One region of the Embleya scabrispora genome, then DNA from elsewhere that is predicted to be linked to it. Evidence: predicted binding sites of a transcription regulator. Region 1 holds the regulator's gene; the other holds the start of a gene.
What was found. Region 1 encodes HspR, which represses chaperone genes until heat shock. Its sites were predicted from a motif close to TTGAGNNNNNNNNNCTCAA; they were not measured.
Positions count from the first base shown of each region.

Region 2: lon (endopeptidase La) is a predicted target of HspR. The motif match lies at 6,866-6,884, and genes of this name have one in related genera.

Region 1 covers NZ_MWQN01000001.1:3,168,841-3,183,761, reverse strand. Annotated here, with positions in the region: gene B4N89_RS48980 (Yip1 family protein) at 1-533, opposite strand, end outside; gene B4N89_RS14110 ((Fe-S)-binding protein) at 719-2,947, opposite strand; gene clpB (ATP-dependent chaperone ClpB) at 3,320-5,938, opposite strand; gene B4N89_RS14100 (nucleoside/nucleotide kinase family protein) at 6,104-6,769, shown strand; gene B4N89_RS14095 (TIGR03767 family metallophosphoesterase) at 6,887-8,716, opposite strand; gene B4N89_RS14090 (heat shock protein transcriptional repressor HspR) at 8,827-9,297, opposite strand; gene dnaJ (molecular chaperone DnaJ) at 9,299-10,471, opposite strand; gene grpE (nucleotide exchange factor GrpE) at 10,593-11,186, opposite strand; gene dnaK (molecular chaperone DnaK) at 11,183-13,030, opposite strand; gene B4N89_RS14070 (hypothetical protein) at 13,661-14,425, shown strand; gene B4N89_RS14065 (hypothetical protein) at 14,422-14,921, shown strand, end outside.
Region 2 covers NZ_MWQN01000001.1:1,099,050-1,113,970, reverse strand. Annotated here, with positions in the region: gene B4N89_RS04980 (NADPH-dependent FMN reductase) at 1-386, opposite strand, end outside; gene B4N89_RS04975 (MFS transporter) at 566-1,795, opposite strand; gene B4N89_RS04970 (hypothetical protein) at 1,980-2,333, shown strand; gene B4N89_RS04965 (dual OB domain-containing protein) at 2,496-3,185, shown strand; gene B4N89_RS04960 (DUF488 family protein) at 3,196-3,786, shown strand; gene B4N89_RS04955 (DUF488 family protein) at 3,783-4,220, shown strand; gene B4N89_RS04950 (dihydrofolate reductase family protein) at 4,301-4,909, shown strand; gene B4N89_RS04945 (MerR family transcriptional regulator) at 5,032-5,802, opposite strand; partial or broken gene B4N89_RS53305 (alpha/beta fold hydrolase) at 5,887-6,633, opposite strand; gene lon (endopeptidase La) at 6,918-9,335, shown strand; gene B4N89_RS04930 (YiaA/YiaB family inner membrane protein) at 9,504-9,794, shown strand; gene hrpA (ATP-dependent RNA helicase HrpA) at 9,864-13,817, opposite strand; gene B4N89_RS04920 (dioxygenase) at 13,944-14,735, shown strand; gene B4N89_RS04915 (hypothetical protein) at 14,855-14,921, shown strand, end outside.

The DNA of each region.
Region 1 (14,921 bases):
CCGAGCGCGGACATGATCAGCGCCGGCCACCACACCGCCTGGTCGCGGACCTCGTTCATGGTGCGCAGCGGCCGCAACACGAGCCCGCTCAGCACTTCTTTCCAGTGCAGGTACCTCGGCGGCCCGCCGTACGGCGGCGGCTGGTACTGCTGCGGCTGCTGGTGCGGAGGAGGTACCGACGGCGTCACCGTCGTGTACTCCTCCGGCGGCGCGCCGTAGATGTACAGACTCGTCTCGTCGGGCAGCGACAGCGGCCCGTAACCCGAGCCCCCCGGCCCACCCGATCCGCCCTGCCCACCCTGCGACGGCGGCGGAGGCGGCGGAACCGGCTGCTGCCCGTACCCCTGCTGCCCAGGCTGCCCATACCCGGGCTGTCCCTGCTGCCCGGGATGCCCGTACCCCTGCTGCCCAGGCTGCCCCTGCTGCTGCCCGTACCCGTCGCCGTAAGCCCCGCCGTACTGAGGTGGTGGGTAACCCTGCCCGGCAGGCGGGGGCTGTTGCCGGTACGGGTCGTAGGGTCCATTGCCAGTCACACCCCTGACGGTACCGGCACCACACCCCCCACCGTCGTCGCGGGACGGTGGTAATTCGGGCACAAAACCGAACGCCCAAAACCGAACGCCCAAAACTGAACGCCCAAAAACCGAACGCCGCCGGCCCCAAGGGAACCGACGGCGCTCGCCGCACACCGAGCGCACCGAAGCGCGCCCCGGAAAAGCTACTTGGCCCCCGCGTCCTCCAGGACGCCCTCCTCGGCCGGCGGCTCCGGCTGCTTGACCGACTGGAGCAGCAGTTGCGCCACGTCGACCACCTGGAGCTCCTCCTTCGCCTCGCCCGCCTGCTTCTTGGCGTTGATCGAGTCGGTGAACATCACCAGGCAGAACGGGCACGCGGTGGAGACGATGTCGGGCTTGAGCGACAGCGCCTCGTCCATGCGCTCGTTGTTGATGCGCTTGCCGATGCGCTCCTCCATCCACATGCGCGCACCGCCGGCGCCGCAGCAGAAGCCGCGCTCCTTGTGCCGGTGCATCTCCTCGTTGCGCAGGCCCGGCACCCTCGCGATGATCTCGCGCGGGGGCGTGTAGACCTTGTTGTGCCGACCGAGGTAGCACGGGTCGTGGTACGTCACCAGGCCGTCGACCGGCCCGACCGGCAGCAGCCGGCCCTCGTCGATCAGGTGCTGGAGCAGCTGGGTGTGGTGGATGACCTCGAAGTGCCCGTCCAGCTGCGGGTATTCGTTCGCCAGCGTGTTGAAGCAGTGCGGGCAGGTGGTGACGATGCGCTTCTTCGGCGCGTCCTCGAGGGCCGCGTTCAGCGTCTCGACGTTTTGCGCCGCGAGCATCTGGAAGACCACCTCGGAGCCCAGTCGGCGTGCCGAGTCGCCCGTGCAGGACTCCTCCTTGCCGAGGATCCCGTACTTGACGCCCGCGATGTCGAGCAGCTCGGCGAACGCCTTGGTGGTCTTCTTCGGGCCGTCGGCCAGCGCACCCGCGCAGCCGACCCAGTACAGGTACTCCAGCTCGGCGGGCTCGATGTCCTGGCCGACGATCGGGACCTCGATGCCGGTGGTCTTCTTCAGCTCCTTGACCCAGTCGAGCCGGGCCTTGGTGGCCACGCCCCACGGGTTGCCCTTGTTCTCCAGGCCCTTGAGCATCGTCGCCGCCTCGGACGGGAACGCGCTCTCGATCAGCACCTGGTAGCGGCGCATGTCGACGATGTGGTCCACGTGCTCGATGTCGACCGGGCACTGCTCGACACACGCGCCGCACGTGGTGCACGACCACAACACGTCGGGGTCGATGACCCCGTTCTCCTCGGCGGTGCCGATCAGCGGCCGCTCGGCCTCGGCGAGCGCCGCCGCCGGGACCTTGGCCAGCTGCTCGGGCGTGGCCTTCTCGTTGCCCTCTTCGTCCTTGCCGCCGCCCGCGAGCAGGTACGGCGCCTTGGCGTAGGCGTGCTCGCGCAGCGACATGATCAGCAGCTTGGGGGACAGCGGCTTGCCGGTGTTCCACGCCGGGCACTGCGACTGGCACCGACCGCACTCGGTACAGGTGGAGAAGTCGAGCAGGCCCTTCCAGGAGAAGTGCTCGATCTGACTGACGCCGAACACCGCGTCGTCGGCGGGGTCCTCGAAGTCGATCGGCTCGCCGCCGGAGGTCATCGGCTGCAGCGCGCCCAGCGCGACCGTGCCGTCGGCGTTGCGCTTGAAGTAGATGTTGAAGAACGCCAGGAACCGGTGCCAGGCGACACCCATGGTGGGGGTGAGGCCGATGGTGATCGCCCACGTCATCGAGATGACGATCTTGATCGTGGCGACCAGGTAGACCAGGTTCTCCAGCGAGTTCTCGGAGAGGCCGCCGAACGCGGAGACCAGCGGGTAGCTGACCCAGTAGCCCGGCTCGTACGAGTCCACCCCGGCCAGCGCGCCCTCCAGCCCGCGCAGCAGCATGATGCACACGCCGACCGAACCGACCACGAACTCGACGAAGTACGCCTGGCCGAAGTTGGACCCGCCGAACCGGCTCTTGCGGCCCGCCCGTCGCGGGTGGCTGAGCTGGCGAATCGCGATCAGCACCAGGATGCCGAGCACGGTCATCAGGCCCATGAACTCGGTGAAGACCTCGAACGGGTCCCAGTGGCCGAGCCCCCACAGCGCGAACTCGGGCGAGAAGAGCTGCCCGTACGCGTTGACCAGGGTCAGGATGAGCGCGCCGAAGCCGACCATGACGAACCAGTGCGCGGCGCCGACGATGCCCCAGCGGAGCATCCGGGTGTGCCCGACGGTCTCGGTCAGCATCGTGCCCAGACGCTTGCCGGCCGCGTTGGTCCGGCCGCGGACGGGCTGTCCGAGTTTGACGAACGAGTAGATGTATGCGGCGGTGCGCCCGAGTAGGGCGAACCCGATCACGCTGATGAACAGCGAGATCACGATCGCTGCGAGCTGCATGGGCGTTCGGCTCCTCCGGTGGGACGTCCCTTCCGGGGCGTGTATCGGCCGACAGCGTACGGCCGTGCGGGCATCTTACCCACTGGTAACTTAACCACTGCGTCGATGATATCTGTCACGCCGGACGCTATCGGCTTCGCAGGTTTTGCCCGCTTTATCCCACGCCGGACGATCTTGTCGGACCCCACACTCCACCCCGGACCGGCTCCCGAGCCGATCCGGACGCGGCGCACCGATCCACCCGGCTCGCCAGTTGTGTGACGCACCGTCAGATCTGTACACATGCATGCTGCCATGCCGCGGCGCCGGGACCCGCAAGAGGTCCCGGCGCCGCGTATTCCGCCCATGCCCACCGACCGCCGAGGCGGCCGATCACAGTGTCTTGACGGCCTGCTTCCGAGGTTGCACGACCAGCGCGTCGCCCGCTTCGTCGAGATCGACCAAAACCGTGTCGCCGTCGCCGATCTCACCCGCCAGGAGGGCGCGTGCGAGCTTGTCGCCGATCGCGGTCTGGATCAGCCGGCGCAGCGGCCGAGCGCCGTACGCCGGGTCGTAGCCGGTCAGCGCGAGCCAATCGCGCGCCGCGTCGGTCACCGTCAGGGTGATCCGCCGGTCCTTGAGCCGGGCACCGAGGCGATCCACCTGGAGACCGACGATGTGCGCCAACTCGTTCGTACCGAGCGCGTCGAAGAGCACGATGTCGTCCAGCCGGTTCAGGAACTCCGGCTTGAACGCGTTGCGGACCACGTCCATCACCATCTCGCGCTGCCGCTCCGGCGACAGCATGGGATCCACCAGATACTGCGACCCCAGGTTCGAGGTCAGGATCAGCACCACGTTGCGGAAGTCCACCGTGCGGCCCTGGCCGTCGGTCAGCCGCCCGTCGTCGAGCACCTGGAGCAGTACGTCGAAGACCTCGGGGTGCGCCTTCTCGACCTCGTCGAGCAGCACCACCGAGTACGGCCGCCGGCGCACCGCCTCGGTCAGCTGGCCGCCCTCCTCGTAGCCCACGTAGCCGGGCGGCGCGCCGACCAGGCGCGCGACCGAGTGCTTCTCGGCGTACTCCGACATGTCGATGCGCACCATCGCGCGTTCGTCGTCGAAGAGGAAGTCGGCGAGCGACTTGGCCAGCTCGGTCTTGCCCACGCCGGTCGGTCCCAGGAACAGGAACGAGCCGGTCGGGCGGTCCGGGTCGGCGATCCCGGACCGGGCCCGGCGTACCGCGTCGGACACCGTCGTCACGGCCGCCTGCTGCCCGATCAGCCGCCGGCCCAACTCGTCCTCCATCCGCAGCAGCTTGCCGCGCTCACCTTCGAGCAGCCGCCCCGCCGGGATGCCGGTCCAGGACGAGACCACGTCGGCCACGTCGTCCGGGCCGACCTCCTCCTTGACCATCGCCGTGCCGTCCGTGCCCCGATCGCCCTCGGTCGCCGCGGCCTCGGCCAACTCGCGCTCCAGGGTCGGGATCTGCCCGTACATCAGCTTCGACGCGCTCTCGAAGTCCCCGTCGCGCTGGGCCCGCTCGGCCTCACCGCGTGCCGCGTCGAGGCGCTCCTTCAGCTCGCCGACCCGGTTCAGCCCGGCCTTTTCCTGCTGCCAGCGCGCGGTCAGCCCGCTGAGCTGCTCCTGCTTGTCGGCCAGGTCCTTGCGCAGCCGCTCCAGCCGGTCCCGGCTGGCCGCGTCGGTCTCCTTGGCGAGCGCCATCTCCTCCATCCGCAGCCGGTCCACCGAGCGCTGCAGCTCGTCGATCTCGACGGGGGAGGAGTCGATCTCCATGCGCAGCCGCGACGCCGCCTCGTCGACCAGGTCGATCGCCTTGTCGGGCAGGAAGCGCGCGGTGATGTAGCGGTCGGACAGGGTGGCCGCGGCCACCAGCGCGGAGTCGGCGATCTGCACCTTGTGGTGCGCCTCGTAGCGGCTCTTGAGCCCGCGCAGGATCGCGATCGTGTCCTCGACGCTGGGCTCGCCCACGAACACCTGCTGGAACCGGCGCTCGAGGGCCGGGTCCTTCTCGATGTGCTTGCGGTACTCGTCCAGCGTGGTCGCGCCGACCAGGCGCAGTTCGCCGCGCGCGAGCATCGGCTTGAGCATGTTGCCCGCGTCCATCGAGCCGTCGCCGGTGGCGCCCGCGCCGACGACGGTGTGCAGCTCGTCGATGAAGGTGACGACCTGGCCGTCGCTGGACTTGATCTCGTTCAGGACGGCCTTCAGCCGCTCCTCGAACTCGCCGCGATACTTCGCGCCCGCGACCATCGCGCCCAGGTCGAGCGCGATCAGCCGCTTGTCGCGCAGCGACTCGGGTACGTCGCCGGCCACGATCCGCCGGGCCAGGCCCTCCACGACGGCGGTCTTGCCGACGCCGGGTTCACCGATCAGTACCGGGTTGTTCTTGGTCCGGCGGGACAACACCTGGACCACCCGGCGGATCTCCGAGTCGCGGCCGATGACCGGGTCGAGCTTGCCGTTGCGGGCCTCCTCGGTCAGATCGCGGCCGTACTTCTCCAGCGCCTGGTAGGTGCTCTCCGGGTCCTGCGAGGTGACCCGCGTGCTGCCGCGCACCGCCTTGAAGGAGTCGAGCAGCGCCTGCGGGGTGGCCCCGGCCTCGCGCAGCGCCTCGGCGACCGCGCCGGAGCGGCCGGAGGCGAGGCCGACCAGGACGTGCTCGGTGGACACGAACGCGTCGCCGAGCTTGTCGGCCTGCTTCTCCGCCTCGTCCAGCGCGAGCATCGTCTCCCGGGCGAGCTGCGGGGCGGCCACCGTCGAGCCGGACGCGCTCGGCATACGATCCGCGATCCGGTCGACGGCGACCTTCAGGAGCGGCACGTCCACACCGGCGGCGCCGAGCAGCGGGACGGCGATCCCCTCGGGCTGTTCGAGCAGGGCGAGCAGCAGATGCGCGGGCTCCACCTGGGGGTGTCCCGCTGCGGCAGCCTTGCGGATGGCGACCGAAAGGGCCTCTTGGGCCTTGGTGGTGAGCTTCTGTGCATCCATGTGAGGTGTGCGACTCCTTCGCTTCGGGCACGCGCTGTCACGGCCATCATCCCGTCCGTGCCGCGCACGTACCGCACCCGAACGGTTCGTTGACTGGAAAAACCACAACTAAGTTGAGTCTATTCCACTCAACCATGCGCTGCCCGGGATGCTTACACTGCGGACATGCCAGATGTGTCCGGTGCCCTCGAAACACTCGACGCGCTCGCGGATGAGGCGGTACGGCTCATTCCGGCGGCGCCCGAGGCCGAGCGGGTCGTGCTCGGTCTCGCCGGTCCGCCGGGAGCCGGGAAGTCCACGCTCGCCGGTCGGCTGGTGCGCGCGATCGAGCAGCGGGTCGGGTCCGGTACGGCCGCCTACGTGCCGCTCGACGGGTTCCACCTCTCGAACGTGCAGCTCAAGCGGATCGGGCGGCTGCATCGCAAGGGCGCGGTGGACACGTTCGACGTGTGGGGCTACGCGACCACGCTGGCGCGGGTGGTGCGTGAGGTGGATCGGGACGTGTACGTGCCGGACTACGACCGGACGTTGCACGAGCCGGTCGCCGCGCGGCACGTGGTGCGGCCCGGCACGCGGATCGTGGTGACGGAAGGCAACTACCTGGCGCTGGACGCGCCCGGCTGGACCGACGCCTACTGCCTGATGACCGAGGTCTGGTACGTGCACGCCTCGGACCGGGTGCGCGACGAGCGGCTGACCAGGCGCCAGCGCCGGGGCGGTCGCAGCCCCGGCGAGGCGATGGCCTGGGTCGCGGGCAGCGACCGCCCCAACGGCGAACTGGTCAAACGCTCGAAGTCGCGCTGCGCCCGAGTGGTGACGGTGGTGTGGTGAGCCCACGACGCTCGTCGGCGAGGGTCGCCGCGGCCGGCCCGCGGCCCGCTTGTCCTCAAGCGCCGGACGGGCTGATTTGGTTGGGTTGTGCGACGCGGTGGCCGTGTTCGGGTGTTCTCAAGCGCCGGAGGGGTTGAAAGGGGCCGGGACCAGGAGTTCCACGTTGCGGTCCTCCAGGCGGCCTCGGCGGCCGTCGACCTTGGGGTCGGGGCGGTCTCGCTCCTGCCAGTCGTTGCCGGCGAGTTCGCGGGCCAGGGCGGCCAGGGCGAGTGGGGAGTCGATCTTGTTGCCGTGTGATTCCGGGCCGGCCGAGTCGATGATCGTGCCGAAGATGGACAGGGTCCCGTTCGCGTTGTCGGCGATCTCCACGATCCGCGCCTGGGAGGGCCAGTCGATGTGCGACGCGGTGTTGACCTCCCAGAACCCGCCGGGGACCGCGCTGCCCGCCGGACGCGGGTAGGGCTTCACGTTGTTGTCGTGGGTGTGCCCGTTGACCCACAGCACCACGTTCGGGAACCGCAGCAGCAGCGCCAGCACCTGCGGACCCAGGATCCGCGCGGGCTCACCGGACGGCACGGTCTTGTTGGTCATCGTGTCGAGGGTGTGGTGGCTGAACAGCACGAACAGCTTGTCCTGGCCGGTGCCCCGCACCACCTTGCCCTGCTCGTCGAGATGGCTGGAACTGCCCTTGACCAGCTGGTCCTCCAGCCAGGCGAACTGGGTCGGGTCCAGGCAACCCGAGTCCGAGCCGTACGGGTTCACCGTGTCCAGGACCAGGCAGCGCACCGGACCCTGGTCGAAGGTGTAGTACGCGGTCTTGGTGTCCAGGTTCTGCTGGGTGAAGCCGTGGCCCTTGGGCAGGCCGGTGGTGTTGAAGTGCTCCCTGATCGTCTCCCCGCGGTCGACGAGGCGACGATCCGGGTCGGCGGTGACCTTGCGCTTGGGGCCGGCCAACAGCGCCGCCAGCGCGTCCGGTTTGCCGCTCTGCAGTCCCAGCGCCAGTGCCGCCACGGTCTGTCCGGGCGATATGTCGAGCACCTTCTCGTCGCCGACCGCGACCTTGCCCAGCAGTTCGCTGACCGGCAGGTTGCCCTGGACCAGGCCGTCGTGGTTGCCGTAGGCGCTGTACCAGGGGGTCTTCAGGCCGGTCGCGTCGAACGGCCGCCGGCATGCGTCCAGCAGGCCCGGCACGGTGGGATAGCCGTACCGGGCGCGCGGCACGTCGTCCTTCTGCCCGGGCGGCGTGCCGTCGGGGTGCCAGTAGCGCTCGTGGTACGCCACCGCGTCCATCGGGCCCTCGTACCTGTTGCGATCGCCCGAGTCCGGCGTGACCTTCTTGCCGCCGTCGAGCACGTCGATGTACCAGCGCAGCTCGTTGAACTGGATGTTGTCGGTGTTGTCGCCGGTGCAGATCGTGAAGGCCAGCGGCGCGCCGAGGGCCGGACCCTTGCCGATCCGATTGAGCGACTGCACCATCGCCTCGGCGATCTGCGCGGTCAGCACCTCCTGCGGGCGGTACGCCGACTGGAAGGGCAGCAGCTTGGCGAACGGCTGGTCCTTGTCGCTGTGCCGGTCGAGGAAGTCCACGCGCGCGGTCGACTGCGAATCCTGGATGTGGATGTCGGTCAACTGGGTGAACGCGACCAGCGAGCGCCGCTTCGCCTTGTCGCCCGAGCGGCCGCCGGGGACCAACTCGCCGCGCAGCAGGTGCGGTTCACCGGGTCCGGCGACGATCTTGCGGTAGCCGCCCGGTCCGGGCGGGCCGAGTACCAGGGTGCGCTCCAGCGTGGTGCCGGCCGCGCCGGCGGGCGCCGGCGCGCCCGACTTGGGCGCGTCGCTCGACTTCCCGTCGGGCTTGTCCTTGTCGTCGTCGGAGCACGCGGCCACTCCGAGCAGTGCCGCGCTCGCGGCCGAGTACTTCAGGACGTCCCGACGATTCGGCTTCATGCCGCGACCCTACTGACGCGTAGCGAGGCGCATCAAGGAAGCATCGAGGCTGCGTCGAGGAAGGCGGTACGGCCGGGGCCGTACCGCCTTCCTCGACGACGTCGCGGCCGTCAGTCCGAGCGCCCGCGCCGCGGCTTCCACACCACGAGCGCGGTGCCCGCCTGCGGTCGGACCGGGACCAGATCGCGCCGGTAGGACGCGTGTACGGCCGCCTCGCGCCGGGCGCTCGCGTCCGTCGCCTCGTGCAGCGCGTGCTCCATCTCGGCCACGCGCATGCGCAGCGCGAGCACCTGGTTCTCCAGCTCCAGGATCCGCTTGATCCCGGCGAGGTTGATGCCGGCCTCCTGGGAGAGCCGCTGCACCTCGCGCAACTGCACGATGTCGCGGGCGGAATAGCGCCGCCCCCGGCCCGCCGTACGGTCCGGCGAGACCAGGCCGAGGCGGTCGTACTGTCGCAACGTCTGCGGGTGCAGGCCGGACAGCTGGGCGGCCACCGAGATCACGTAGACCGGAGAGGTCTCGTCGATCTCGAAGCCGTGTCCACCGCCGACACCGCCACCGCCAAAGCCACCCGGTCGCATGTCATGCCCCCTTCGCCGCGTCCAACAGATCGGCTCGGGGATCGTGCGCGACGGTCGCCTCGCGGAACGCCTCCAGCGCTTCGCGCGCCTTGTCGTTCAGCTGCTGAGGGACCGTCACCTCGACGGTGACCAGGAGGTCGCCCCGAGTGCCGTCCTTGCGTGCCGCCCCGCGCCCGCGCACCCGCAGCGTGCGGCCGTTGCCCGTGCCCGCGGGGAGCTTGAGCGTGACCGGGATGCCGCCGAGCGTGGGTACGGTGACGTCGGCCCCGAGCACGGCCTCCGGGAAGGTGACCGGCACGGTGACCGTGAGGTTGTCGCCCTTGCGTCCGAAGACGGAGTGCGCCTTGACGTGCACGACGACGTACAGGTCGCCGGCCGGGCCGCCGCGCTCGCCGGGAGCGCCCTTGCCCTTGAGCCGGATGCGCTGCCCGTCCTGGACCCCGGCCGGGATCCGGACCTGCATCGTGCGCGAACTCTTGGCCCGGCCACTGCCGTTGCACACGATGCACGGGTCGTCCACGAGCAGCCCGCGGCCCTTGCAGTCGCGGCACGGCTCGGAGAAGCCGAAACCGCCCTGCGGCCGGCTGACGTTGCCCGAGCCCGCGCAGGTCGGGCACATCCGCGGGGTGGTGCCCGCGGCCGCGCCCGTGCCGTTGCAGTGCCGACACGGTTCCGAACTGGTCAGCCGGATCGGCACGGTCGCGCCGTCGACCGCGTCGGCGAAGTCGAGGGTGACCTCGGACTCCACGTCGGTACCGCGCCGGGGCTGCTGACGCCCGGTCTGGCGACCGCCGCCGAACAGGCCGCCGAAGATGTCGCCCAGCCCGCCGGTGTTGCCCGCGCCGCCCTGCTGGCCGCCGAAGATGTCGCCGAGGTCGAACGGGAAGCCGCCGGAGCCGGACGGTCCGCCGCCGGCGCCGCGGAAGCCGCCGCCGCTGCCGAACAGGGTCCGGGCCTCGTCGTATTCCTTGCGCCGCTTGTCGTCGGCCAGTACGTCGTAGGCCTCCGAGATCTCCTTGAAGCGCTCCTCGGCCTTCGTGTCACCCTTGTTCTTGTCCGGGTGGAACTCGACGGCGAGCTTGCGATACGCCTTCTTGATCTCGGCGGTGCCGGCGTCCTTGGGGACGCCGAGCACCTTGTAGTAGTCCTTCTCCAGGTAGTCCTTCGTACTCATGCGCCCCTCGCCGATCGGGTCGGGGTGCCCTCGTGCTCCGAGCGCCCGTTTCCGGATTCACACCACCCGCGCATCGGCGTCCCTCCTCTCCGCTTCTCGTCGTCTCGTTCCCGGTGACGGTTCAGCTGCCGGCCGCTTCGCCCGACTCCTCCGGACCGCCCTCGGCCTCCGCCGTGGGTTCCGCGACCGCCACCCGTGCCGGTCGGATGATCCGCTCGCCCACTTGATAACCGGGCTGCAGGATCTCCACACACGTGGGTTCGGTGACATCGGTCGCGTACGAGTGCAACAGCGCCTCGTGCACCGTCGGGTCGAACGGGTCGCCCTTGGAACCGAAGCTCTGCAGCCCCATCTTGGCCACGATCGACTCCAGCGACTCGGCGACCGACTTGAAGCCGCCCGCCAGTTCGCCGTGGTCGCGCGCCCGGCCGATGTCGTCGAGCACCGGCAGCAGTTCGCTCAGCACCTTGATGGCGGCCGCCTCGCCCGCCACGTTGCGGTCCCGCTCGACCCGCTTGCGGTAGTTCGCGTATTCCGCCTGAAGCCGCTGCAAGTCGGCCGTGCGCTCCCCGAGTTGGTTGCGCAGCTCGGCGAGTTCGGCCGCCCCGGGGGCCGGGGCCGCCGCGGTGGCGGCGGTCCCGGTTTCCGGCTTCGACTCGGTTTCTTGGGCGTCGCCCGGGACGGCGCCGTGGTTCGAGCCGTTCCCTTCGGTCACGCAGCACCGCCCTTGCGGTCCTCGTCGACGATCTCGGCGTCCACGACGTCGTCGTCGGCGGTGTTGGCCGAGGCGTCACCCGCGCCGGCCGCGCCCTCGGCGCCCGGCTGGGCGTTCGCGTACATCGCGGTGCCCAGCTTCTGGCTCGTGGTGCTGACCTTCTCCGCGGCGTCGCGGATGGCGGCCAGGTCCTCGCCCTTGAGCGCGTCCTTGAGCTCGGTCAGCGACGTCTCGACCTCGGTCTTCACGTCGGCCGGGACCTTGTCGCTGTTGTCCTTGATGAACTTCTCGGTGGTGTACACCAGTTGCTCGGCCTGGTTGCGGGTCTCCGCGGCCTCGCGACGCTGGTGGTCCTCCTCCGCGTGCGCCTCGGCCTCGCGCATCATGCGGTCGATGTCGTCCTTCGGCAGGCCCGAGCCGCCGGTGATGGTCATCGACTGCTCCTTGCCCGTGCCCAGGTCCTTCGCGGACACGTGCACGATGCCGTTGGCGTCGATGTCGAAGGTGACCTCGATCTGCGGCAGCCCGCGCGGGGCCGGCGGCAGGCCGGTCAGCTCGAACATGCCGAGCTTCTTGTTGTACGCGGCGATCTCGCGCTCACCCTGGAACACCTGGATCTGCACCGACGGCTGGTTGTCCTCGGCCGTGGTGAAGATCTCCGAACGCTTGGTCGGGATCGTGGTGTTGCGCTCGATCAGCTTGGTCATGATGCCGCCCTTGGTCTCGATACCGAGGGACAGCGGGGTGACGTCGAGCAGCAGGACGTCCTTGACCTCGCCCTTGAGCACACCGGCCTGGAGCGCGGCGCCGACGGCCACGACCTCGTCCGGGTTGACGCCCTTGTTGGGCTCCTTGCCGCCGGTCAGCTCGCGCACGACGTCGGCGACGGCCGGCATCCGGGTAGAGCCGCCGACCAGGACGATGTGGTCGATCGCCGAGAGCGGGATGCCCGCGTCTTCGATGACCTTCTGGAACGGCACCTTGGTGCGGTCGAGCAGGTCCTGGGTCAGCTGCTGGAACTGGGCCCGGGTGAGCTTCTCGTCCAGGTGCAGCGGGCCCTCGGCGGAGGCGGTGATGTAGGGCAGGTTGATCGAGGTCTCCATCGAGGAGGACAGCTCGATCTTGGCCTTCTCCGCCGCCTCGCGCAGGCGCTGGAGGGCCATCTTGTCCTTGGACAGGTCCACGCCGTGGGCGTTCTGGAACTGCTTGACCAGGTGGTCCATGACCCGCTGGTCCCAGTCGTCGCCGCCGAGGTGGTTGTCGCCGTTGGTGGCCTTGACCTCGACCACGCCGTCGCCGATCTCCAGGAGCGACACGTCGAAGGTGCCGCCGCCGAGGTCGAAGACGAGGATGGTCTGCTCGTCGGCCTTGTCCAGGCCGTACGCCAGCGCCGCCGCGGTGGGCTCGTTGACGATGCGCAGCACGTTCAGACCGGCGATCTCGCCGGCCTCCTTCGTGGCCTGCCGCTCGGCGTCGTTGAAGTACGCCGGCACGGTGATGACCGCGTCGGTGACCTTCTCGCCCAGGTAGGCCTCGGCGTCGCGCTTGAGCTTCATCAGGATGCGGGAGCTGATCTCCTGCGCGGTGTACTTCTTGTCGTCGATCGCCACGGACCAGGTGGTCCCCATGTGGCGCTTGACGGACCGGATGGTCCGGTCGACGTTGGTGACGGCCTGGCGCTTGGCCACCTCGCCGACCAGGACTTCACCGTTCTTCGCGAAGGCAACCACGGACGGTGTGGTCCGCGACCCCTCCGCGTTGGTGATGACGGTCGACTCGCCGCCTTCCAGAACGCTGACGACGGAGTTCGTCGTACCGAGGTCGATACCGACCGCACGTGCCATGATTCGGTTCCTCCAGGGGAAGAGTTGAGTGCTTGTCGCTCAAGCATGAGCTGCCCGGTTCAACGGGTCAAATCGCTTGAGTATTCCCGGCTCAACTTTAGTGCCCCGGCGGCTGTGAGGGGCGGATTCGGCGCCTTGATCTCGTCACGCGACCGTGCGGCCCGGATGCTTGGCGTCATCGAAACGTTGTGCGCCCCGGGAGACTTATTCAGGTGAATGTCGCCACAAACGACACCCTTGACCTCTGCGGCCTCCGCATGCACATGGCAGCATGTTCGCGCGCCTGCTGCCTGCCGCGCCGACGGCGGGCGGAATCCGAGATCCTAGGGGGACCCCCATGAGTGACGGTCAGGGCTATCCGCCCGTACCTCCGATGCCGCCCGGCCCGCCGGGCCAGTCCGGACCCCCGCAGGGTCCGCCGCAGGGGGTTACCCACCGCCGCCGGCCGGCTATCCGCAGCAACCCGGCGGTTTTCCGCAGCAGCAGCCCCAACAGGGCGGCTTCCAGGAGCCCAGCGGCTACCCGTACCCGCAGTACAGCGAGTACGGCCACTACCAGCAGTACGCGCAGAACCCGATCCAGCTCGACGCCAACGGCCGTCCGCCGCGGGGGGCGCGCAGCCGCAAGGTGATGGGCACCTGGATCGCCGGCATCACCGGGGCCGTCGTGGCGTCCGTGCTGGTCGCGACGATCGGCTTCGACGACCCGACGGAGAAGAAGGACCCGGCGGCCGAGGCGAGCAAGCCGGCGCCGGTCGTGGTGGGCAAGACCGCCGCGCCGAGCAACAGCGCGGCGGCCGCGCCGAAGAAGACCGACATGTCCAACGAGCTGAAGATCCCGGCGACGCTGCCGCCGATCAGCGGGCCCAAGATCACCGGCATCACGGTCGATCCGAAGACCTGGCCCAAGGCCTGCGACCTGCTGACGGACGAAGAGATCAAGACCGCCATCCCCGAGGGCACGATCCGCGAGCGCAAGAGCCGCATGGGCCGCATCTCGAACATGTTCGGCAACAACGTCAACGACAACGAGTGCGAGATCACGCTCGACCTGCCGAACCAGCAGTCCTCGAACTACCCGGCCAGGATCAGCATCACCTCGCAGGGGTACAAGACGCCGGCCGACGAGAAGGCGTCCTTCGCCAAGGAGAAGACCAGCCAGGAGCGCACGTCCAAGGCGTATCCCGATCAGTACGACGACATCCCGGCCGACAAGATCGCCGTGGACGCGGCGTTCCGGGACAACACCACCATGCAGATCTCGAAGAACGGCTTCCGGGTCTGGATCTCCCTGTTCGCCCAACTCGAGGACTCGCAGGGCAACCCGCTCAAGAACAACACCATGGCGCGCCAGTACGGTCCGACGGTGGCCGCGATCGTGGGGCAGCGGTTGTGAGCGGGGGTTGGCAGCAGCAGCCGCAACAACCCGGGCCGCACGGCGGCGGCTACGGCTCGCCCGGGCAGTATCCGCAACATCCGGGCTACCCGCCCGGGCAGCAGGGATTCCCGCAGCAGCAGGGGTATGCGCCTCTCCGGCCCGGCTACCCGCCGCAGGGCGGCTACGGGCCGCCCGGGCAGCCGTACGGGCCGCAAGGGCCGCAACGCGGGGGCAACCGGCCGGTGTTGTGGATCGCGGTCGTGCTCGTCCTGATCGCGGCCGGTGTCGGCGGCTTCCTGTTCCTGAAGAAGGACGACGACTCGAAGGACACCGCGAAGTCCGGCCCGCAGTCGTCCGGTGGCCCCGTGGCGCCCGGAGCCTCCGGCGGTGGCAAGAGCGCCGGCCCCGGAGGCCAGAGCGCGGCGCCCCTGCAACGCCCGATGGTTTTCCCCGCAGCGCCGCCGGCCGACGCCGGGCCAGGATTCAATGCGACCAACGACGGCAAGAGCTGGCC
Region 2 (14,921 bases), 2.1 Mb from region 1:
TAGGACACGAAGCCGACGGGCTTGCCCTGCCACTCGTTCCGGAACAGGTCGATCATGTTCTTCAGTCCGGCCGGGAAGCTGTGGTTGTACTCCGGCGTGACCACGACGAAGGCGTCGGCGGCGGCGAGTCGGGCGCCGACGCGGGCGACCACGGCGGCGGGCTCGCCGCTGAGCGGGGCCCATACGTCGGGCAGGCGGTCCTCGGCCAGGTCGATGATGTCCACCTCGAAGTCGCCGTGCTCCTCGGCGGCGCCGGCGAACCAGTTCGACACCACCGGGGCGAACCGGCCCTGCCGGGTGCTGCCGACGATGACGGCGAGCCGGAACGCGTCGCCGTCGGCGGCAGCGGCGGTGGTGTCGGCGACAGTGTGCGTGAGCGTGGTCATGGGTTCCCCAAGGAGAGTTCGGATGCGCCTCGGAAGCGGTTGCTCCGGGCGACGAGGAAAACGTTAGAAGTTCAAGTCGGCTTGAAGTCAACCGTCGCTTTCCCGAACCCTTTCGGGGCTTGCCGAACTCTCGGCGCTTCCCCGAACCCTCTCGGCGCGTTCTCGGGGCCGCCGCCCGGCTACCTCGAAGCCCTCTCGCGGCCCGGACCGCCGAGGGTCGCGACGACGGCGACCATCGCCAGGGCGACCGCGCTCGCGCACACCATGACCGTCGAGGGGGACGTCGCGTCCACGACGCCGCCGCCCAGGAGGGCGCCGGCGGCGAAGGTGAGTTGGAAGGACGACGTGAACACCACCGTCGCGGCCTCCGGGGCATCCGGCGCGCAGCGGGCGAACCAGGTCTGCGAGCAGGCCGGGACCGCGCCGTAGGCCAACCCCCACACCACGAGCAGGCCGAGCGCGCCCGCGTCCCACCGGCCCAGCACCGGGAAGAGCGCGGTGGCCGCGGCGATCAGCGCGGCGCAGCCGACGAAGGTGGCGCGCAGGCGGCGGGCCAGGGTCGCGCCCGCGACGAAGTTCCCGACGATGCCGGCCACGCCGAACACCAGCAGGTACAGGCCGATCCGGCCGCGGTCGACGCGGGTGACCTCCTCGAGGAAGGGCGTCACGTACGTGTAGGCACCGAAGTGCGCGATCACCACCAGGGCGGTGGCGGCGAGGCCGATCCGCACGTCGGCGCCGCGCAACAGGCCGCGCAGCACCCGGGCCCGGGTCACGGTCGTCGCGGGCAGCGGGGGCAGCAGGACGAGCAGCGCGATCGACACGGCCAGCGCGAGGGCGCCCATGACCACGGACGAGGCGCGCCAGCCGAGGTGTTCGCCGAGTTGGGTACCGGCGGGCAGGCCGAGTACGGAGCCGGCCGGCACCGCGGCGAAGACGACGGCGGTCGCCCTGCCCACCGCCTCGGGCCGTACCAGGCGCGGCGCCAGGCCCGCCCCGATCGACCAGAAGCCGCCGATGGTGACCCCGACCAGCGCACGCGCCACCAGCACCACCCAGAACGCCGGCGCGAGCGCGGCCAGGAAGTTCGCCACCGCGAGCAGCACGATCAGCGCGACGAGCATGCTCCGCCGATCCAGCCGCCCGGTGGACACCGTCACCAGCGGCGCACAGATCGCGGCCAGGAACCCGGGCACGGTCATCAACCACCCGGCCGTCCCGTCCGACACCCCGAAGTCGTCCCCGATCGGCGTCAACAACCCGATCGGCAAAATCTCGGTCGTCACGATCGCGAAGATCCCGAGGAACAGACACACGACGGCGGCCCAGTACTGCCGCGGCGGCGCGAGATCCGACCCGGGCTCGGGCGATGCGGCCGCACGTTCGTCGACTCGGTCGATGACGGACATGGATGTCCCTTTCGGCGATGTGGGGGAGCCCCGGAACCCGGGGTGCGTCCAGTACAGCCACCCCCACCACCCCGGGTCTGGCGGAAACCCGCCCTCAACGCGGCGCCGTCAGCCGCCCGCAGCCCAACCGGCCCACGAGGGTCCGCCGTTCCGGCCGCCGGACCCCATTTCGTAGGTTGCCCCCATGACCTCTTCGGTACTTGTTCTCGGCATCGACCCGCACATCGTCCCCGGCACCGACGGCGCGGCCCTGTTCGCCGTCCTGGAGGCGGAGCTGGCCCGCTTCGCCGAACACGGCATCCACGCCTCCATGACCGTGTTCGGCCCCGACGAGACGGCCGAGCCCACCATCGTCGCCGCCCTGACCGAGCGCGCCTGGAACGTGGTCCTGATCGGCGGCGGCATCCGCAAGTCGGAAGACCTCCTCCCGCTCTTCGAAAAGACCGTCAACCTCGTCCGCACCCACGCCCCCGGCGCGGCCATAGCGTTCAACACCACCGCGAACACCATCCTCGAAGCCGCCCGCCGCCACCTCTGACCCCGGACCGTTCGACAGCCCTGATCGTGGGCGGTGCGCGCGAAGTGCACCTACGGTGCGCCGAGTTCGTGCCTGCTCGAAAAACGGGCGAGGGTTGTGCTTCCGTCGTGGGCTTCGAGACGATCCGCACGACCGACAATCCGTTCGGATCGGGGGACGAACGTGGAACGTACGAACAAGACGCTCGTATGTTTGGCGAATTCCCGCAAGCATTCGGCCCGGTGCGTGGCGGGCATCGTCGACGACGGCTCGGGGGAGTGGATACGCCCGGTCGGCGACCGCCCGAAACGCGAGGTCTCCGAGCGCGAACGACGGTACCGAGACGGCACTGAGCCGAATGTCCTCGATGTCGTCGCGGTGTCGCTGCTTCGGCCTCAGCCGTACCGGTTCCAGACCGAGAACTGGCTCCTCGACCCCGACTGTCGTTGGCGAAGGACCGGCCGGATCGGGTGGAGTGAACTGCTGACGCTCGAGCAGCGCCCCGACACGTTGTGGATCAACGGATCCCGTACCTTCCACGGCGCCAATGATTGCGTCCCGACCGAAAAGACGGTTGCTCTGCGGGACTCGCTCAAGCTGATACGCGTCACGGACCTGACGTTACGAGTGAACACTCCCAGAGCGAGGTTCGGAGATCCGAGCAAGGCCCTGAGCGCCTGCTTCTCCCACGCCGGGCACGCGTATATATTACGAGTGACCGATCCCACGTATGAGCAGGAATATCTGATTCGATCGGAAGGCACTCACGAATTGGGCGAATCCTTCCTCACGATAAGTCTCGGAGAACCATTCGAAGGTCATGCCTACAAACTAGTGGCAGCCATCATCGAACGAGCGCGGATCCAAGTGTAGGCGGCAAGCTGTGACAGCCAGTAAACTATTCACTGTCGGCCACTCCACACACAGCATCTCAGGTTTTCTGAGCCTGCTGCAAAAGCATGGAGTCACGGCAGTCGCCGATGTGCGGTCGGTGCCGGTCAGCCGATTCACGCCCCGGTTCAACCGCTACGCCATCGAGCGCAGCCTGCGCGACAGCGATATCAAGTACGTCTTCCTGGGAAAAGAACTGGGTGCACGCACCCAAGACCTCACCTGCTATGTCGATGGACGGGTACGGTATGACCTGCTGGCCCGGACCCCGGATTTCGTCACCGGCGTCGAACGTCTGCGGAAGGGTTCGCAGAGCGAGCGAATCGCCGTCATGTGCGCGGAACAGGAGCCGCTCGACTGTCATCGTTGTGTGCTCGTCGCGCGAGTCCTCGACGAGCACGGGATCGCCGTCGAACACATCCACGGTGACGGGCATATCGAGGACCATGAGGCGGCGATGCGGCGCCTGATGGCCAAATTCGGACTGGACCGGGAAGATCTCTTCCGGACCTCGGCCATGCGCCTCCAGGAGGCTCTCGAGCGTCAGGAGCGACGGATCGCATATGTCAGCGAGGATCGATGAAGCTCTACACGATCGGGTTCACGAAGAAGTCCGCCGAGAAGTTCTTCGGACTTTTGCAGGGAGCCGGCGTGACGGCTCTCGTCGACGTTCGACTCAACAACGTCTCGCAGCTGTCGGGTTTCGCCAAGCGTGACGATCTGAGGTACTTCCTGAGCGCGCTCTGCGGTGCGCACTACAGCCATCGTACCGAGTTGGCGCCGACCCAGGAGATGCTCGACGCCTACAAGAAACAGGGTGTCGGCTGGGCGGCCTACGAAGAACGTTTCCTCGGATTGATGAAGGTTCGCCGGATCGAGGACGTCGTCCCGCGGGAAGCGCTCGACAACGCGGTGCTGCTCTGCAGTGAGGAAACGGCGCACCACTGCCACCGTCGACTGGTCGCGGAGTACCTCGCACGGCATTGGAACGACGTCACGATCGAGCACCTGGTCTGAGCGGCCCACGAGGATTCCGGTGTGGCGATGAGTTTTCGGCGGTGGTGGGGTCTACCCGTCGACGACATAGGGAGCACACCATGCGCAAGATCATCGTTTGTACGTTCCTGACGCTCGACGGCGTCATGCAGGCGCCGGGCGGTCCGGACGAGGACGCGGAGAGCGGCTTCGAGCACGGCGGCTGGCAGAAGCCGGTGTCCGACGAGGAGGTCGGCGCGGGCATCGCCGAATGGTACGAGGACTCCGACGCGATGCTGCTGGGCCGCAAGACGTACGACATCTTCGCGTCCTACTGGCCGACCGCCGATCCCGACAACCCGTTCACCGAGCGGATGAACAGCACGCGCAAGTACGTGGCGTCTCGGACCCTGACGTCCGTCGAGTGGCGGAATTCCGCGCTGTTGGAGGGCGACATCGCCGACGCCGTCCGCGCGTTGAAGGCATCCGAGGGCGGCGACATCAACGTCGTCGGCAGCGGCGACCTCGCCCAGACCCTCATGCGGCACGACCTGGTCGACGAGTACCGGCTGACCATCCACCCGGTGATCATCGGCACCGGAAAGCGGCTCTTCGCCGACGGAGCGATCCCCACCGCGCTGGAGCCGGTCAGCGTCTCGACAACCAAGAGCGGCACAGTCCTCGGCATCTACCGACCGAAGGGCAAGCCCACCTACGACAGCTACCAGTAGCGCACAGACCGCCTTCGCCGCGCCGCTCGTCGACCCGCAGTCCCGGCTCTCTGCAAACGACTCGCCGCCGGTGTGCGGTCGGTCCGACGACGGGCTCGATCCCGAGTTGTGTCGTGGGTTTGTCATCTACCCACTGTTCGTTCGAGCTTGGTCCAGCCGGTCCAGCCTCGCTGCCTCAGCAGCTCGATCAGGCGACGGGCCGGCGGCGTGCTGTCGAACGCCAGTGTGTCCATCAGCTTGGCGAACGGTGGCTCGATATCGACATCGTCGACGTAGTCCTCACCCTGCTCGTCGGCCGTCTGCGTGAGGTAGTCGGCCAGTTTGTCGGCAAGCTCGACCAGCCGTACGTCGTCGGCCTCGTCGAAAGCCCGACCCAGGGTGAGATGGAAGTCGATGAGCCGTGGATCGGCGATCTGCTCCCGCTTGCGTGCCACCCACTGCGGGACCCGCTCGGGTGAGTGCGCGGCCAGCGGGATCCAGCCGTCGCGCTCGACCTGGACGATTCGCGCGTCGACCCCAAGCTTCCGGAGGTGGTCGAGAAACGCGACCACCTCCGGAGGCAGCGCCAGGTTGTCGCCGGCGGCGAGGCGGGCGATCCGCTCGCGGTGCCGCTGCCGCTCCCGGATCTCCGCCCGCAGCCGCTTGTCGATGTCTTCGACCGCCGCGGCGAACTCCTCCTCGTCGGCCTCCAGCAGCTCCCGCACGCGCGCCAGTGGGACTCCGGCCGCGGCGAGGGTGCGAATCCTGATCAGCTCGATCACGGCGCCGGCGCCGTATCTCCGATAGCCGGAGTGATCCCGCTCCGGCTCCGGCAGCAGCCCCTTGGCGTGATAGTGCCGCACCGCGCGCACCGTCACCCCGGCGTACGACGCCAACTCGCCGATGGTCAACATCGGATCAGTCTCGTGGACTTCCGAAGTCGCCTGGCCCGCGGGGCCTTGGGTACTCCGGATGATCCGGGCGATGTCCGGGGCGTGGGTGACGACCAGCCCGTGACCGGCGTCGAGCCAGGACGTGGAGACGTGCGGCCGCTCGCGGACCAGCCGCTCGATGCCGGCACGCCAGTTCCGATTGCGCCACGGCGCACGCCCTTCGCCGCTGTCACCGGCCATCCGGGTCGACATGATCATGCTGATCGGACGGTCGATCTTCCGATAGCGGTCCAGGATTGCGGACCGCACCACATCCACCTCGAGATTCAGGTCGAGGATGTCCTGTGCGGTGAGCAGTACCTGACGTGGTGTGCCCTCGGCCCGCTCGGCCTCGTGCCGCAGATCCTCCGCCATTGCGCGGAACTCCGGCAGATCGGCCTCGCCGATGAACGGATCGGGCACCGGGTTCGCCCCGTCGATCAGAACGAGTTCGGCGGCGGCGCCGGGATACTCGGCGGCGTAGTGCACGATCAGGTCCGCGCCCAGCGAGTGGCCCACGAGCACGGGCGCCGAGGACATGCCGAGGCGCACAAGCTCCGCCATCACGGCGACGAGATCGCCGAGGAACGCCTCGAAGGAGTACCGTTCGGCGGCCGAGGAGAGCCCATGGCCCCTGAAGTCGAAGGTCACCACATCGTGGTCGCGCCGCAGCAGCTCGGTCAACTCGCGCAGATCGGCCTGTGTCGTCAGGAGCCCGGGGCACAGGACCAGTAGCCGTCCCCGGCCGCCGCGAGACACCGGGATCGTGACGCCGTCGTGGTGGACCGTGAAGTGATCGGTTTTCTCAGTCATGCGAGCCATGCTGGGACGTTGACCCCGCGTCAGGGTCAACCGTCGCGGCAACCTCACCGCCGCACATCCGCAGGCCGTCGACCTCGGCCCATATACCGGTCGCGGGCCGGCCATCAGCCACGACCGGGGTGTGAACCTCACCCATGCAGCCTTCAGCGCTGCACGACAACAACTTCGCCCAGGGCGAACACGGATCGGGGCGAGTGGGGGAACAAAGAGGGGCTCGTGTTTCTTGAGTCGGTACAGCGCAACTTTTTCGACTGTGGCCACTGAAGGGGCATGACATGAGCGAGACCATCGGGACCCTGACCCTGCCGGTTCTTCCGCTGGACGACGTCGTCGTCCTCCCCGGCATGGTGGTCCCGCTCGAACTCGACGACGCGGAGACCCGAGCCGCCGTGGATGCCGCGCGGGCCGCCGCGGGGCGGTCCGGCGGACCCGGCATCCGTAGTGAGAGCAAGGCGCGGGTGCTGCTTGTTCCGCGCGACGACGGACAGTACCCGGCGGTGGGCACGCTCGGCGTGATCGAGCAGGTCGGCCGGCTGCCCGGGGGCGAGTCGGTCGTGGTGGTGCGCGGCGAGGGCCGGGTGCGGATCGGCAGCGGTACCACCGGTCCCGGCGCGGCGCTGTGGGTCGAGGCGACCCGGGTGCCGGACGTCGAGGCGAACGAGCGCGCCCTGGAGCTGGCCCGGGAGTACAAGGCCCTGGTCACCACCGTGCTCGGCAAGCGCGGCGCGTGGCAGGTGGTGGACCACGTCCAGGCGCTGGAGGACGCCGGCGACCTGGCGGACAACTCCGGCTACGCCCCCTACCTGAGCCTGCAGCAGAAGATCGACGTGCTCCAGACGATCGACGTCGAGGAGCGGCTGACCAAGGTGGTCGGCTGGACCCGGGACCACCTCGCCGAGCTGGACGTGGCCGAGACGATCCGCAAGGACGTCCAGGAGGGCATGGACAAGCAGCAGCGCGAGTTCCTGCTCAAGCAGCAGTTGGCCGCGGTGCGCAAGGAGCTCAACGAGCTCAACGGCACCCCGGACAGCGAGGAGGAGGACTACCGGGCCCGGGTCGAGGCCGCGAACCTGCCGGAGAAGGTCCTGGAGGCCGCGCTCAAGGAGGTCGACAAGCTGGAGCACGCCTCCGACGCCTCGCCCGAGGGCGGCTGGATCCGGACCTGGCTGGACACGGTCCTGGAGATTCCCTGGAACGAGCGCAGCGAGGACGCGTACGACGTCGCCGAGGCGCGCGCGATCCTGGACGCGGACCACTCCGGTCTGGACGACGTCAAGGAGCGCATCGTCGAATACCTGGCGGTCCGCAAGCGCCGCGAGGAGCGCGGCCTGGGCGTGGTCGGCGGCCGGCGCTCCGGCGCGGTACTCGCCCTGGTCGGCCCGCCCGGAGTCGGCAAGACCTCGCTCGGCGAGTCGGTGGCCCGCGCGATGGGCCGCTCGTTCGTCCGCGTCGCCCTCGGCGGCGTCCGCGACGAGGCCGAGATCCGCGGCCACCGCCGTACCTACGTCGGCGCACTGCCCGGTCGCATCGTCCGGGCGATCAAGGAGGCGGGCAGCATGAACCCCGTCGTCCTGCTCGACGAGATCGACAAGGTCGGCTCGGACTACCGGGGCGACCCGACCGCGGCCCTGCTCGAAGTGCTCGACCCGGCCCAGAACCACACCTTCCGCGACCACTACCTGGAGGTCGAACTCGACCTGTCCGACGTGGTGTTCCTGGCCACCGCCAACGTCTTGGAGACCATCCCCGAGCCGCTGCTCGACCGGATGGAGCTGGTCCGCCTCGACGGGTACACCGAGGACGAGAAGGTCGTCATCGCCCGGGACCACCTGATCAAGCGTCAGTTGGACAAGGCGGGTCTGGACGCCACCGAGGTGTCCTTCACCGAGGACGCGCTGCGGCTGCTCGCGGGCGAGTACACCCGCGAGGCGGGCGTTCGCACCCTGGAGCGTTCGATCGCCCGCGTGCTGCGCAAGGTCGCGGCCCGGCAGGCGCTGGACGCCGCGTCGCACCCGCTGCCGATCACGGTGGACGCGGGCGACCTGCGCGACTATCTCGGCCGGCCCCGGCACACCCCGGAGTCGCTGCTGAGCAAGGCCGAACAGCGCACGGCGGTACCGGGCGTGGCCACCGGCCTGGCGGTCACCGGCGCGGGCGGCGACGTGCTCTACATCGAGGCCTCGCTCGCGGACGCCGAGACCGGCGGCACCGGCTTGACCCTGACCGGCCAACTCGGCGACGTGATGAAGGAGTCGGCCCGGATCGCGCTGTCCTACCTGCGCTCGCGCGGGGCGGAGCTGGAGGTGCCGGTGGGCGACCTCAAGGACCGCGGCGTACACATCCACGTCCCGGCCGGAGCGGTCCCCAAGGACGGCCCCAGCGCCGGTGTCACGATGACCACCGCGCTGGTGTCGCTGCTGACCGGGCGGCCGGTCCGCTCCGACGTGGCGATGACCGGCGAGGTCTCGCTCACCGGCCGGGTGTTGCCGATCGGCGGCGTGAAGCAGAAGCTGCTCGCCGCGGAACGCGCCGGTGTGACCACGGTGTTGATCCCCAAGCGCAACGAGGCCGACCTGGACGACGTGCCCGAGGAGATCCTGAGCCGGCTCACCGTCCACGCGGTCGCCGACGTCCGCGAGGTCCTGCACCTGGCCCTCGAACCCGCCGACAGCCGGCACGCCGTGGCCGCCTGATCTCCCGCGACCCCTCGACGACCCACCGCGCGAGCCGCCCGAAAGGGGCGGCTCGCGCGGCACTTTTCGGCCACGCGAGGACAACCCGATCGAGATCGGACGGCGCGTCGTGGCACTTGAGTACACCTACTCATGTGCGCACCACCCGCCCGGCCCAAAACTGTTGTCATGACTTCGCCGCTGCGCACCAACAACACCCAAGGGTTCTTCGTCCAGGCCGCACTGTCCTTCGGGGTGTCCGTGAGCGCGGTCCTGATCGGGATCGTCTACCTCCCGGTCGACCGCTGGATCCGGGCCTTCCTCGGAATCGGCGTGCTCTACGTGGTGACCTCCAGCATCACCCTCGCCAAGGTGGTCCGCGACCGGCAGGAGAGCGAGGCCGTGGTCAACCGGGTCGACCAGGCTCGCCTGGAGAAGTTGCTGACCGACCACGACCTGTTCAAGAACGACCTGGTCTGATCACGGATCCGAACGCGGACCGGCGGTGCCCGAGGCCTCGAACCCCGGGCCCCGCCGCACCGCCCGCCGCTACCCGCGCAGTTCCTCGATCGTCTTCAGGATCCGCTTGTCCGACACCGGCTGCGGGGTGCCGAGCGACTGGGCGAAATAGCTCACCCGCAACTCCTCGATCTGCCAGCGCACCGCCGCCACCTCGGCCGGAATCGGCGCACCCTTTGCCTGATGGTCCATCAAGTCCCGGTAAGCCGCCTGGATCTGATGGACCTTCTGCATGCGCTCGCGATCTCGCACCGGGTCGGCCTCCAACCGCTGCAACCGGCGCTCCATCGCCTGGAGATAGCGGTGCACGTCCGGCAGCCGGCGCCACCCCGCCTCGGCCACGAAGCCCTTGTGCACCAGCGCCGTGTACTGCGCCTTCAGGTCGGCCAGCGCCGGGGCCAGTGCCGGACTGCGGGTCGCCTTCAGCCGCCCGGCCACGCCGTGGGACGCGCCCAGGATGCGCTCGACCTTGACCACCGTGTCCTCGGTCAGCCGGGGCAGCCCCGCCTTGACCCGATCGCGCAGCCGTACGAAGCCCGCCTCGTCCCACACCGGCCCGCCCGCGTCCCGGATCAGCATGTCCGCCGCGCACGCGAGGATGTCCTCGAAGAGCGCGTCGATGCCCCCGTGCGGGTTGTGACTGAGCGTCAGCTTGGCCATGTTGGGCAGCCGGCCCTGGATCTGCTTGACCGGCGACTGCACGTTGAGCAACACCAGGCGCCGCGTCCCGTCCCGCATCGCGCGCAGCTGCTCCGGTTCGCTGTCGAACAGCCGCACCGCCACCGAGGCGCCCTCGTCGACCAGCGCCGGATACGCCTTGACCACCAGCGGCCCGCGCCGCTGCTCGACCACGCGCGGCAACTCGCCCAGATCCCACGTGGTGACGCCGGCGCGTTCGATGTCCAGCGTGCTCGCCGCCTCGGACACCGCCGCGCGCATACGCTCGCGCAGTTTCAGCTTCAGCGCGTCGAGGTCCTTGCCCTCGGCGAGCACGCGACGGTCGTCGTCGAGCACCCGGAAGGTCATCCGCAGATGCTCGGGCACCTTCGCGAGGTCCCAGCCCTCCCGCTTGACCGGCATCCCGGCCATCCGGCTCAACTCCCGCTCCAGGCCGTCCACCAGGGAGCCCCGGCGCGGGGTGAGCCGGGCCAGGATCGCCCGCGCGTAGTCCGGCGCCGGCACGAAGCCGCGCCGGATGCCCTTGGGCAGGGCCCGGATGTAGGAGGTCACCAACTCCTCGCGCAGCCCCGGGATCTGCCACTCGAAGCCCTCGCCGGAGAGCTGGTTGAGCACCGCGACCGGGATGTGCGCGGTCACCCCGTCGGCGTTCGAGCCGGGCTCGAACTGGTAGGTCAGCGCCAGCTCCAGACCCTCCTCGACCCACGTGTTCGGGTAGTCCTCCTCGGTGATCCCGCCGGCCTTGGCGTTGATCAGCATCGACTTCTCGAAGCTCAGCAGGTCCGGATCGGTGCGGTGGGCCTTCTTCCACCACGCGTCGAAGTGCCGCCCGGAGACCACGTCGGCCGGGACCCGCTCGTCGTAGAAGTCGAACAGGGTCTCGTCGTCGACCATGATGTCCCGGCGCCGGGCCCGGTGTTCCAGCTCCTCGACGTCGGCGAGCAGCCGCCGGTTGGCCGCGAAGAACTTGTGGTGCGTGCGCCAGTCGCCCTCCACCAGGGCGTGCCGGATGAACAGTTCGCGCGACAGCTCCGGATCGACCTTGCCGTAGCCGACCTTGCGCGCGGCCACGATCGGCACGCCGTAGAGCGTGACCTTCTCGAACGCCATCACCGCGGCCATCTTCTGTTCCCAGTGCGGCTCGCTGTAGGTGCGCTTGATCAGGTGCCCGGCCAGCGGTTCGATCCACTCCGGCTCGATCCGGCCGGCGATCCGGGCCCACAGCCGGGACGTCTCGACGAGTTCGGCCGCCATCACCCATCGCGGCGGCTTCTTGAACAGCGCCGAGCCGGGGAAGACCGAGAAGCGGGTGCCGCGCGCGCCGCCGTACTCGCGCTTGGCGGGGTCCATCAGCCCGATGTGCGAGAGCAGACCGGACAGGATCGCGGTGTGGATGTGCTGGGTGTTCGGCTCCTTCGGCTCGCCGGTCGCCTCGATCCCCAGCGACTTGGCGGCGGAGCGCAACTGGCTGTGCAGGTCCTGCCATTCGCGTATGCGCAGATAGTGCAGGAACTCGCTCTTGCACATCTTGCGGAACCGGCTGGAGGACAGCTCGTCGCGCTGTTCCCTGATGTAGTTCCACAGGTTGAGATACGCGAGGAAGTCGGATTCCTTGTCCGCGAACCGCGCGTGCAACTGGTCGGCGTGCTGCTGGTGTTCGGTGGGCCGCTCGCGCGGGTCCTGGATGGACAGCGCGGAGGCGATGATCAGCACCTCGCGGACCACGCCGATGCGGTCCGCCTCCAGGATCATCCGGGCCAGGCGCGGGTCCACCGGCAGCTGGGACAACTTGCGCCCGACCGGGGTCAGCCGCTTGCGCACGTCCGGCTCGTCGGGGTCGAGCGCGCCCAACTCCTGGAGCAGTTGCACGCCGTCCTTGATGTTGCGCCGATCCGGCGGCTCCACGAACGGGAACGCGGCGATGTCGCCCAGGCCGAGCGCGGTCATCTGCAGGATGACCGAGGCCAGGTTGGTGCGCAGGATCTCCGGATCGGTGAACTCGGGCCGCGACTCGAAGTCCTCCTCGGAGTACAGCCGGATGCAGATGCCGTCGGAGGTGCGCCCGCTGCGGCCCTTGCGCTGATTGGCCGAGGCCTGCGATACGGCCTCGATCGGCAATCGCTGCACCTTGGTGCGCAGGCTGTAGCGGGAGATGCGCGCGGTGCCCGGGTCGATCACGTACTTGATGCCCGGCACGGTCAGCGAGGTCTCCGCGACGTTGGTCGCGAGCACGATCCGCCGGCCGGTGTGCTGCTGGAAGACCCGATGTTGCTCGGCCGCGGACAGCCGGGCGTACAGGGGCAGCACCTCGGTGTTGCGCAGCTGCCGTTTGTTCAGCGCCTCGGCGGTGTCGCGGATCTCCCGCTCGCCGCTGAGGAAGACCAGGATGTCGCCGGACGCCTCGCCGAGCAGTTCGTCGACCGCGTCGCTGATCGCCTGGACCTGGTCGCGGTCGTCGGGTCGGCGTTTGCCGCCGCCCTCCTCCTCGTCCTCGTCCTCGTCGACCTCCGCGACCAGCGGGCGATAGCGCACCTCGACCGGGTAGGTACGGCCGGAGACCTCGATGATCGGCGCGTCGTCGAAGTGCTGCGAGAAGCGCTCGGGGTCGATCGTCGCCGAGGTGATGATCACCTTGAGGTCGGGACGGCGCGGCAGCAGTTGTTTGAGGTAGCCGAGCAGGAAGTCGATGTTGAGGCTGCGCTCGTGCGCCTCGTCGATGATCAGCGTGTCGTATTGGCGCAGCAACCGGTCGTTTTGCACCTCGGCGAGCAGGATGCCGTCGGTCATCAGCTTGACCAGGGTGTGATCGCTCGACTGGTCGTTGAAGCGGACCTTGTAGCCGACCACGTCGCCGAGTTGTCCGCCCAGTTCCTCGGCGATCCGGTCGCCGACGGTGCGCGCGGCGATCCGGCGCGGCTGGGTGTGCCCGATCAGGCCCTGGACGCCCCGGCCCAGTTCCAGACAGATCTTCGGGATCTGGGTGGTCTTGCCCGAGCCGGTCTCGCCCGCGACGATCACGACCTGGTGGTCGCGGATCGCGGCGAGGATGTCGTCCTTCTTGCGACTGACCGGCAGCGCCTCGGGATAGCCGATCGTGGGCACGGCGGCGCGCCGGTTCGCGACCCGCGTCTCGGCGGCGTCGAACGCGGCGATCAGGCTCTCGGTCTCGGCGACCTGCTGCGGGCCCTTGCGACTCTTGCGGGCCCGGTCCAGGCGACGGCGCAGACGGTCCTGATCCCGAAGCATCAGGTGGGGCAGGCGCGCCTGGAGGTCGGCGAGCTGAGATGTGGCTACTGGCGTTCCCATTACGGGGTCAAGGATAAGTGGCACCCCGGGGGCGACGGCCAGTGGATTACTCCCGACGGCGTTCGGAGCGACATTTCTTCTGTCGGATCAATTGTTGAACATCTAACTACTTGGTATTCTGTCCGTATGGAGACCACCTCGTCGCGGCCCGCCGTGTCGCGCATGCCCGTCGTCTATCTCGGTCACGGTGCGCCGCCGCTCGCGGACGACGCGCTGTGGACCGGTCAGCTGGCCGCGTGGGCCGCCGAGCTGCCCCGGCCCACGGCCGTGCTGATGGTGTCCGCGCACTGGGAGGACGCCCCGATCGCGCTGGGGGCCACGCGCACCGTCCCGCTCGTGTACGACTTCGGCGGCTTCCCCGAGCACTACTACCGGGTCACCTACCCGGCCCCCGGTGCGCCCGGCCTGGCGGCGCGGGTGCGGGCGCTGCTCGGGCCGGACGTGCGGGACGCGCCCGAGCGCGGCCTCGACCACGGCGCCTACGTACCGCTGGTGGAGATGTATCCCGACGCCGACGTACCCGTCCTGCAGATGTCGCTGCCCACGCTCGACCCGGTGCAGCTGTACCGGGTCGGTCGCCGGCTCGCGGATCTGCGCGACGAGGGGGTGCTGATCGTCGGCAGCGGCTTCTTCACGCACAACCTGCGCGGCCTGGACCCCCGGGCCGAGGCGCCGGTGCCCGGGTGGTCGGCCGAGTTCGACCACTGGGGCGACGAGGCGTTCCGCGCGGGCGACCTGGACGCGCTGCTCGACTTCGCGCACAAGGCGCCGGCCGCGCGCCTGGCCCACCCGCGCACCGAGCACCTGGCCCCGCTGTTCGTCTCGCTCGGCGCCGGGCACGAGGACCTGGACACGCTGCGCCAGGTGATCGACGGCTTCTGGTTCGGGCTGTCGAAACGATCGATCCAGCTGGGCTGAGCCGAGCGGGGGTGGCCCGCAGGTGATGGTCGTACGGCATGCCGCCGTCACAAAGAGGCCGTTGTCGTAAATAACCGAAACCGCGCCACGGCGCGCCACCGGAGTCGTACCGTAGCGGCATGGCTGCCAGAACCCTGCCGCAGAGCTGCGTGGGCGTCGGCTGCATGCTCGTGCGCGAGCATCTGA